DNA from 3 places in the Neobacillus sp. SAB-20_R2A genome. Region 3 is predicted to be linked to each of the others. Evidence: riboswitches for the same ligand, from Rfam matches in the RefSeq annotation. Region 3 holds a riboswitch; each other region holds the start of a gene.

Region 1 (3,277 bases), 1.9 Mb from region 3:
CTTGATGATCCTCTGCCTTTTGTATGAAATCCCCCATATAGTAAGTCATTCCTCCAGTTATGTAAATCCAATCTAGTTACCTCAGATTTTATCATTCTATGTTAACAGATTATTCAATATTTAGGAATTCTTTAAAGTAGAAACATACAACCAATTTCAGAAACGATTAAATTGAAAAAGGCCACCTTCCATCATAGAAATGGAAGGCGGCCTCTCCTAATGGGATTAAATGGTTCCCCAAACATCCTTAGCAATAGTCACTACATGTTTAATCTTATTCCACTGCTCTTCTTCCGTTAAAATATTTCCTTCTTCTGTGCTAGCAAAGCCGCATTGAGGGCTTACTGCCAGGTTTTCTAAAGGAATAAATTGACTTGCTTCTTTAATTCTTGCCTTAATGGATTCTGGATCCTCGAGTTCTGGGAATTTAGATGTGAATAATCCTAGTACAACGGTTAGGTTAGGACGCTGGAAGCCTTTTAAAGGTTCGAAGTCACCAGAACGCTGATCATCATACTCTAGGAATAGCCCGTCCACATTTAGCTCAGCGAAAATGGCATCGGAAATTTGATCGTAACCGCCGCTTGTAATATAGGTGGATCTGAAGTTGCCGCGGCAAATGTGCATCGTAATTGTCATATCTTCCGGCTTATTGGCAATGGTTTCATTGATCGCACTTACTCTTGTTTTGATGATTTCATGAACATCCTTGCCAACTTTTTCTACCACTGCATTGATCCGCTCTTCTGAAACAAAATCAATCCAAGATGTGTCGTCTAATTGCAAGTAACGGCAACCAGCCTCATAGAAAGCTTGGATGGCTTTTTGATAGGCCGCTACGGTATCTTTAAAAAATTGCTCACTGTTGCCATTGTAGTACTCATCGCCTTGAATTCTCGTAAACAACATGTTCGGGCTTGGGATGGAGAACTTCGCCACTTGGCTGCCATCACCATATTTTTCAACCGCCTGCTTTAAAAATTTGAAATGTTCGAGCATATAATGATCATTAAAGTCCACTTTGCCCACTACTTTAATGGCGTTGTTTCTTGTTTGGGCGCCTTTGAAGTTGCTGATATATTCATTTTCGAAAAACGCTACACCTTCCAAACCAGCCAAGAAATCCAGATGCCACCATGAACGTCTAAACTCACCATCTGTAATGGATTTTAAGCCTGCTCCAATTTGGTTTTGAACCAATTTCTCAATTTCTTGGTCCTCAACCGCCTTCAGGGCAGCTGCATCAATTTCCCCATTGGCAAAAGCCTTTCTAGCTTCTTTAACCGGTTCTGTTCGAAGAAAGCTGCCGACATGGTCAGCTTTGAATGGAGTTTTTACTAGTGTTGCTGTCATTAATTATTCCTTCTTTCTCGGTGTAATAAAAAACCCTCTTCTCAAAAATAAGAAGAGGGTAATAGCCATTACTAAATCTCTTCTTATCTTCAAGCACTCGCTTCTGGAATTGGCACAGTACGAACGTGTCTGCTGCCGAGGCTTCAAAGGGCCAGTCCCTCCACCTCTCTTGATAAGAATATTCGAAAATATTTAATTAACAGTAAAGATACACCTGTTCAGATTTTCTGTCAACAAAAATCTACAACACTATTGTTGTGGTTGAATGGAAAAGCTATCCAAAATAGGCTCAATGGGACAAATACCTAAACATATAGTATTTATGGCAACGTATTAAAAAATGAACTGCAGCAAGGAATTAAGATTCACGTGATGATCTGAGGTGAAACAATGGAATTTAACAGGCGAGAGGGTCATTTTGATGGATCTTTGCAGCCATTTTGTGCACAGACAACGGATATGGCGCCCCTATTTGAAGCAGAAGCTTATGATCATGCAGAAAAGAAAATAAAAAAGCTTCGTCTAGAAAGCTATCGTGGAAGCTGGGTTATTTTATTTTTTTATGCAAGTGATTTTACCTTTGTTTGACCGACAGAATTGGCAGCGGTCGCTGTTATTAAGGATCAACTAAAGACACTTAATACAAATGTCCTTGCTATCAGCACGGACAGTGTGTATGCCCATAAAGTTTTCGCTGAGGTATCTCCTAATGCCTCTCAGGTATCATTTCCACTTCTAAGTGACCGAACACACCAAATCAGTAAAGCATACAGAGTCCTAAATGAAAAAGTTGGGGCAGCCTTAAGAGCAACCGTCATTATCGATCCAGATGGAATAATTGTATCCAAATTGGTATACCCATTAGAAGTTGGCCGAAATGTTTACGAAATACTAAGGATCATACAAGGGGTACAATACGGAAGAAGCACCGGAGAAGGAGTCCCAGCTAACTGGGTTCCCGGTAACCCAGGAATCATTAGAGACCCAAAGAATATCGGAAGAATTTGAGGCATGGGGACGGTTCTCATGCCTCATTTAGGCTTTTAAGATCCTCTACATACATCATTGATTCCTTAATTATGTCGTAATTTGTCGAAAAGTTAATAAAAATGTACGCGTTTTCACCTGATATGATAGTTTCTATACAAATATTCTAAATATTCACCCCTTTGTGACTACCCAGGAAAAATGGATAGATCGGTCTGTCAGGAGGTATAAAATGTGCCAGGAACACAGAAATAAAAATGTAGAAGTAAATTTTGAAATACCCGAAAACATAATCCAAAGTTTTAGAGATGCTGTTGAAAAAAATGGAAAGTCTATGAATGACGTGCTTAGGTTATATATGCAAAAATACATTTGGAAACAAAGTGAATTACAAAGAAATAGACAAATGCGACGTCAAAGTATTGGAGCCAAGTGATAAAATGATAGTAGTATTAATATAGAAATACTTTAACAATTTTATCAAATATTTTTAGAACGGCTGACATGTAAGTTTGACACCTTTAAAAGATTCATGGTATATATATTCAAATTATGACGAATGAGCATAACCACAGGGGGAATTTAAAATTATGGAACATCGCAGCAAAATTTTAGATTGTACGATCCGTGACGGAGGTTTAGTAAACAATTGGGATTTCAGTATCGAATTTGTCCAGGACTTGTATAATGGACTAAGTGCGGCTGGCGTTGAATATATGGAGATTGGCTACAAAAACTCCGCTAAGCTGCTGAACGCAACTGAGCCTAATCCATGGAGATTTTTAGATGATCATTTTCTGAAAGAAATCATTCCTGAGAAAAAATTCACGAAGCTATCTGCATTAGTAGATATTGGCCGTGTCGATCCCAACGATATCCTGCCTCGCGAGCAAAGTGTGTTGGATATGATTCGGGTAGCCTGCTATATCCGTGAAGT
Region 2 (3,277 bases), 2.2 Mb from region 3:
AATAGCAGCTTCGATTACCCCTTTATCGATTTCTCTTAGAGCATTTTCTACGATTCTTGCGAAAAAAGGAATCGCCGCTACAGATAATGAAACACTAGCTGCAGTTGGACCGATGGTTGTGCCAACAAGTAAGTTAGTCAGCGGCAGCAATGCCACCAATAAAATAATAAAAGGAATCGAGCGAACCATGTTTACAATAAAACCAAGTACATTCTGGACAGCTCGATTTTCCATAAATAATCCTTTGTCGGTTATGTAAAGCAATATCCCAACCGGCAATCCGATTACCGTTGAAACCACCAGTGAAATTGCAATCATATAGATGGTTTGAAAAAATGCTTTATTGATATCCGGGATAAGCTCCATCAGATGTGCAAAATCAAAGCCCATTGTGTAACACCTCCACTTGTGCGGCCCGGTTTTCAATATAATTTAGGGCTTTTTCTATTTCCTCTTTTTGTCCTTTTAGCTCCATTATGAAAATCCCAAGCGGTTGCTCTTGAATATATTCTATTGAACCATGCAGAAAATTACCTTTTACGTTAAATTGTTGAAGAGTATCAGAAATAACTCCCTCTCCCGCCACCTTACCTTTAAAGGTAACTTTTATTATTGGCCCCTGGCAGCTTTTTAGAATGACTTCCGGGATTTCAAGGGTCACGACACTCTCAATAAATTCTTTTGTAAGTTCTGTATGCGGGTTGGCAAAAATATCATATACCGAACCTTCTTCCACAACTCGTCCATCCTGCATAATTGCCATCCGGCTGCAGATTTCTTTAACAACATCCATCTCGTGAGTGATCAATACAATGGTGATGTTGAGTTCTTTATTGATTTTTTTCAATAGATTGAGTATCGACTTTGTTGTCGTAGGGTCAAGTGCTGATGTTGCTTCGTCACATAAAAGCACCTTCGGATTATTTGCGAGAGCCCTTGCAATACCGACTCGTTGTTTTTGACCACCGCTGAGTTGGGATGGATAGACATCACGTTTATCAGAAAGGCCGACCATTTCAAGGAGTGCCTCTACTCTAATTTTAATTTGTTCTTTTGGCATGTTGGCTGCTTTTAAAGAAAACGCAATATTCTCGTAAACCGTTTTTTGACTGATTAAATAAAAATGTTGGAAAATCATACCAATCTTAAGCCTTGCTGAACGTAGTTGCTCGCCTTTAAGGGAGGTAAGGTTTGTGCCATCAACCATAATACTTCCCGATGTGGGACGTTCTAATAGATTAATACATCTGAGCAGGGAGCTTTTTCCGGCGCCTGAATAGCCGACGATACCGAAGATTTCACCTTCCTGGACGGTTAGTGAAACATTATCAACACCTTTTACTTCACCCTTTTTTGTCTTATAAATTTTACTAAGGTTCTTTATTTCAATCATACTGATTACCTCATTTTTCCGATATCTAAACTAGACTTTATACCCAAACAAAAAGCCCCATTCATTCTGAAAGGGGCGTCGAAATTAAATAGAATTTCGGCTTATCTTTCAGAATGAAAGTACTGTCATTCTGCAGGAATTGGCACCTTCCCAATCGGGGGTTGCCGGACGTCATCGGGCCATGTCCCTCGGTCGCTCTGGATAAGAAAATTAAATTAACAAATAATTAAGTTATATTAAGATAGTACAAATCTATTTTTGTTTTGTCAATCATCTAAATTATAGCGCAATTTACCCGATAGCGTTTTCAACATTGTCATATCAACTTATTATTAATTTAAAAATTTTTTTGTTCGATTAGAAAAGAGCTTTTCGCATGAAAAGCTCTTTGTGCATAACATTAGGCTAAAGCACCAGCAACATTATAATTATTAAAATCAATTTCTGCTTGTTTACCTAATACCAGTTTTGCAAGTTCGGCACCGAGATAGGGCCCACTGGTTAATCCGGAGGAGCCTAAGCCATTTGCTAAGTAGATTCCTTCATAATTTGGTAAAGCCCCGATTACCGGAAGAAAACCAGGAGTAAAAGGCCGAAAGCCTACCCTTGTTTCCAAAATTGTTCCACTTGCGAGACCAGGAGCAACAGCTAAAGCTTTATTTAAGATTTCTTGGACTCCTCCAGCCGTTACCCGATTATCAAATCCTGCATCATTTTCGTGGGTTGCTCCAATGACAACACGCCCACCTTCAAAGGTTAGAATATATTGATCAGATGGTGGCATGACTACAGGCCACGAGTTTGTTTCCATGTCTTGCATATGTAAATGTATGATTTGCGCCTTTTGTGGCCTTACCAAAAATTCAACTCCCAGCGGATCCAAAAGTTCCTTTGCCCACGCTCCTGCAGTGACTATGACTTGATCAGCGAATAGTAACCTATCTGATACTTTAACTCCTTGGACTTTATTATCACTACTAATTAATGAAGCATCCCCTTTAACAACTTGGGCTCCATGTTTTACTGCAGCGTTAACAAGTGCATTACGTAAAGCCCGGCCATTTACACGTGCCCCGCCACTAACAAAAACTGCCCCAAATTCATCGGACAACGGCGGAAAAAGTCGATTCGTTTCAGTTGGTGATAAAATTGTTATTTCGCCGATTTCGGGAGCATCCTCCCAACGGGTCCGTGCCCGTTCTGCCATCTTTTCCAACTTTGCTGGATCAGTGTGAATACTTAATGCCCCAACTCGTTTATAACCCGTATCTTTTTCCCCATCTGCTTCTAACTGAGCTATTAATTCTGGATAATACCGGGCTCCACCTTTAACCAACTGGTACCAGGCTTTATTACGCCGTTGGGACAACCATGGGCAAACAATCCCCGCAGCCGCGTCAGTGGCTTGACCGGGGACATGCCGGTCCACTATGATAACCTCGGCCCCCCATTTTGCAAGGTGATAAGCAGTGGATGCTCCGAGTATTCCTGCCCCAATTACAATTACCTTTTGCATAACTCACCTCAAGACAAAAACTCAGTCTTATAGACTGAGCAAAGTAGATACTATATATATTACAACAAATACACTACTGCTTTAAAGTTTCCTTGTGCTCTGCCTTCTCTCCATTACTTGCTCACACACCATATTATACATAATCTCAACACCTTTTTCAGATGCTTCGAAGTTAAAGGCATTTTCAACATCAATCCCAAGACAGCCCGCTTCTTCCTTAGCATCGATGTTTGCCCCCAAAAAGATAAACTCCCAATTATATTTCTCCTTTTGGTGCTTGATGAGCTCCTTCACTTTTGTATAGGAAAATTCACTACTTGCGTTTTCCATTCCATCAGTCGTGATCACCAATATTACCTTACCGGGCT
Region 3 (3,277 bases):
CAGAGAGGGTGGAAATGGTCTTATAAAGGGTTCAAAAGACCAAACTCACCGGTCAGAGAGGGTGGAAATGGTCTTATAAAGGGTTCATAAGACCGAATTCACCGGTCTGAGAGGGTGGGATAATCTATAAAAGATTCATAAGCGCCCTAAAGTAAAAATTTGTAATAAAAACAAAAAAGTAATACGATTAACCACATAATTACTTTTGAAGAAATGGATCGAATTCACACCAAGTTATTCGTAATAAGAATATTTCACTTTCCCTCTAGTGGTAAAATGCTTCTGTAAAATCCTTCTAATTTTCCTTTTGTCAATCTTCTTCCCGCACCACTCAAACACCAAATTCGTACTAATCTTCCTTTCAGGAAAAAGTAATCGTAACTCCCTCACACACCGCAGCACCGCAGACTCTAGTTTCTCCTCACACCCACACGCATTACAAACCATTTTCCTCTCCCCAACAGAAACCGAAAATGAATTGCAGTTCGAACAATATGGACCCTTTATCAGCTCCTCATATCTATAAGCGGGCTTTGTAGCATTTGGATAATCACCTTGATCCAAAGAAATTAACAGGTCTGCCAGTCTCTCATGGCCACCATTCAGGTTTGATGGGATATTTTCTAATTTTCTTATGAAGCGATTGAGTTGTGTTGAGAGAATAACATGATTGTTTTGAGGAGCATTGTATAGGGTAAATGTGGGGCTAATATGAACCACGTAGGATTCAACCGGCAGATTAAATCTGTACTCTTCGAGAAGCTGCCGCAGCTTGGACTCTGCCTTCAACAATTGAAGGATAGGGTCGTCAATTTCGGTATCATTTTTACAAAAACGGTCGGGATCAGATTTATAAATATAGTCTCCTTCAAAATTTTTAACATCAATCAGGTAAATTGTTTTTTGAAAAATAATAATCGTATCGATTTGAAAGTATTTTCCTTTCAATTTAAAGAGCAAGTCATTTAATACGATGCAGTTATTCTTCAATCCTTCAGAAATAGCATCAAACATCAATTCTCCTTGATAGCCTTTTTCAAGAGTGTAATACTTTCTCCTGTCTGTATCAGCAAGTGCCATACGCGGGTTTAAGGCCCGTAACATAAGCAACTCCTTTGGTACTCCGCGCGATTTTTTTGGTATAGGCATAGTCCACATCCTCTCAAATAATTAAAAATACCCATATCCAATTTTACTCCAACTTACTGAAACGCAAATTAGAATGTATGAATATTTTGTTAACATTACCAGAATCTTGCATAGTCCGACATATTTCTCGGGAAATGTTAATATTTCCCCACCTGTTCGAAGATAATGTCGAGCAATTCATAAAGGAATAGGCGAATCGCTGCTGAATAGTAATTGGTATAGACGAGGATTTCGGAGTGATTAAAATGATAGAAGAGGTTAATAGCTTTTTAAAAACATTCAAAGACCAAGGACATATTCTTCCGCTAATTCAGCACGCAGAACTAAGGATTAACCTAAGCACCACCGAACAGCAATCGTTTCAACTGGTTATTAAAAACGGGGAAATATTCGCCCTCTATGACTCACACCCGGATCAGGCAAATTGCCAAATCCACGGCGGCCCGCAAGAACTAAAGCAACTTCTGGAAGGGCAAGAAAGATTAAGGGTACTGCAACGGATTGGCGCCCTGAACGTAAAAGGGGCACTAAGGACCATATTACTACTGGAATCACTATTTTATTTAACTAAAGCCCAGACAAATCTTGCCGAAATAATTTAATCAAAGGTATTGACTCGGAATTAAAGTTCAGGTATTATTTTTTTAGAATATTCAAGCAACGAACAGCAAACTAAATATACATTCTTATCAGGAGCGGCGGAGGGACTGGCCCGTTGAAGCCCGGCAACCGGTGGACCACACGGTGCTAAATCCAGCAGAGCAAACGGGCTCTGAAAGATAAGAAGAGCGGAGAACCCCCATCTTCTTATAGGAAGCATGGGTTTTATTTTTATATTGGGAGGGAATAAGAACTATGTCAGAAAAACAAAAGAAGTTAAGGTTTGAAACACTAAGTGTTCACGGTGGTCTCTCACCAGACCCTGTAACAGGAGCACGGGCGCTACCTATCTATCAAAATAACGCCTACCAATTCAAAAGCACAGAGCATGCCGCCAACCTATTCGCCTTAGCGGAACCTGGGTACATATACACAAGGATTCACAATCCAACCACAACTGTTTTCGAAGAAAGAGTATCGCTCCTAGAAGGCGGCGTTGGCGCACTGGCAGTGGCAAGCGGTATGTCTGCCATCACATTGGCCATCTTAAACATTGCCGAAGCGGGTGATGAGATTGTTGCTGCATCCAATCTATATGGCGGAACGTATAATCTATTTGCAGTGACCCTGCCTAAATATGGGATTAATGTGAAGTTTGTCGACCCTGAGAATCCGGAAAACTTCCGTGCCGTCATAACGGAAAAAACAAAAGCTGTTTTCGCTGAAACGATCGGCAACCCAAGCTTAAGAATCCTTGATATTGAAAAGGTAGCCAATATTGCTCATGAAGCAGGGGTTCCTCTTATCGTGGACAACACCTTTGCAACACCATACCTATGCCGTCCAATTGAGCATGGCGCTGATATCGTCGTTCACTCCGCAACCAAGTGGATATTAGGTAATGGAACAACTACAGGGGGCATTATTGTCGACGGAGGCAAGTTCGATTGGAATTCACCGAAATTCCCTGGCTTTACAACGCCAGACTCCAGCTATCATGATCTTGTCTATGCTGAGGCGCTTGGACCGGTTGCTTATATTATTAAAGCACGCGTACAGCTTCTCCGGGACTTGGGGCCGGCACTAAGCCCGCAAAGCTCATTCCAGTTTGTTCTTGGGTTAGAAACGCTTCATGTACGGATGAAAGAGCATGTCGCCAACACCAAAAAGGTAGTGGAATACTTGAATAATCATCCTGCGGTTGAATGGGTTTCTTATCCGGGACATCCATCACATCCTGATTACGAATTGGCGCAAAAATATTTACCTAAGGGCGCTGGTTCGATGGTTGTATTTGGTATTAAAGGCGGAAGAGAAGCCGGTGCGAAATTAATCGATGCAATCACCCTATGGGCGCACGTGGCCAATGTCGGCGATGCCAAGAGCTTAATTATCCACCCTGCAAGCACCACACATCAGCAGCTGGATTCGGAAGGATTAAAGTCAGCCGGTGTTTCCGAGGACTTGATCCGTCTTTCCATTGGAATCGAAAATGTTGAGGACTTAGTGGAAGATTTAGAGGACGCAA

What was found. Region 3 has a riboswitch for S-adenosylmethionine ahead of V5M37_RS24360 (O-acetylhomoserine aminocarboxypropyltransferase/cysteine synthase family protein). Riboswitches for the same ligand answer to the same signal wherever they lie in the genome.
Region 1: another riboswitch for S-adenosylmethionine. It lies ahead of V5M37_RS14850 (5-methyltetrahydropteroyltriglutamate--homocysteine S-methyltransferase); the one in region 3 lies ahead of V5M37_RS24360 (O-acetylhomoserine aminocarboxypropyltransferase/cysteine synthase family protein).
Region 2: another riboswitch for S-adenosylmethionine. It lies ahead of V5M37_RS06215 (methionine ABC transporter ATP-binding protein); the one in region 3 lies ahead of V5M37_RS24360 (O-acetylhomoserine aminocarboxypropyltransferase/cysteine synthase family protein).

The regions. Positions count from the first base shown of each region.
Region 1 is NZ_CP145895.1:3,045,019-3,048,295, reverse strand. Features, by position in the region: gene V5M37_RS14855 (multidrug effflux MFS transporter) at 1-37, opposite strand, end outside; gene V5M37_RS14850 (5-methyltetrahydropteroyltriglutamate--homocysteine S-methyltransferase) at 226-1,353, opposite strand; SAM riboswitch class I at 1,434-1,532, opposite strand; gene V5M37_RS14845 (peroxiredoxin) at 1,744-2,361, shown strand; gene V5M37_RS14840 (hypothetical protein) at 2,573-2,776, shown strand; gene V5M37_RS14835 (aldolase catalytic domain-containing protein) at 2,931-3,277, shown strand, end outside.
Region 2 is NZ_CP145895.1:1,249,999-1,253,275, reverse strand. Features, by position in the region: gene V5M37_RS06220 (methionine ABC transporter permease) at 1-390, opposite strand, end outside; gene V5M37_RS06215 (methionine ABC transporter ATP-binding protein) at 380-1,393, opposite strand; SAM riboswitch class I at 1,492-1,601, opposite strand; gene V5M37_RS06210 (NAD(P)/FAD-dependent oxidoreductase) at 1,794-2,909, opposite strand; gene V5M37_RS06205 (vWA domain-containing protein) at 2,991-3,277, opposite strand, start outside.
Region 3 is NZ_CP145895.1:4,936,425-4,939,701, reverse strand. Features, by position in the region: gene V5M37_RS24370 (nuclease-related domain-containing protein) at 235-1,149, opposite strand; gene V5M37_RS24365 (SCP2 sterol-binding domain-containing protein) at 1,395-1,751, shown strand; SAM riboswitch class I at 1,833-1,935, shown strand; gene V5M37_RS24360 (O-acetylhomoserine aminocarboxypropyltransferase/cysteine synthase family protein) at 2,005-3,277, shown strand, end outside.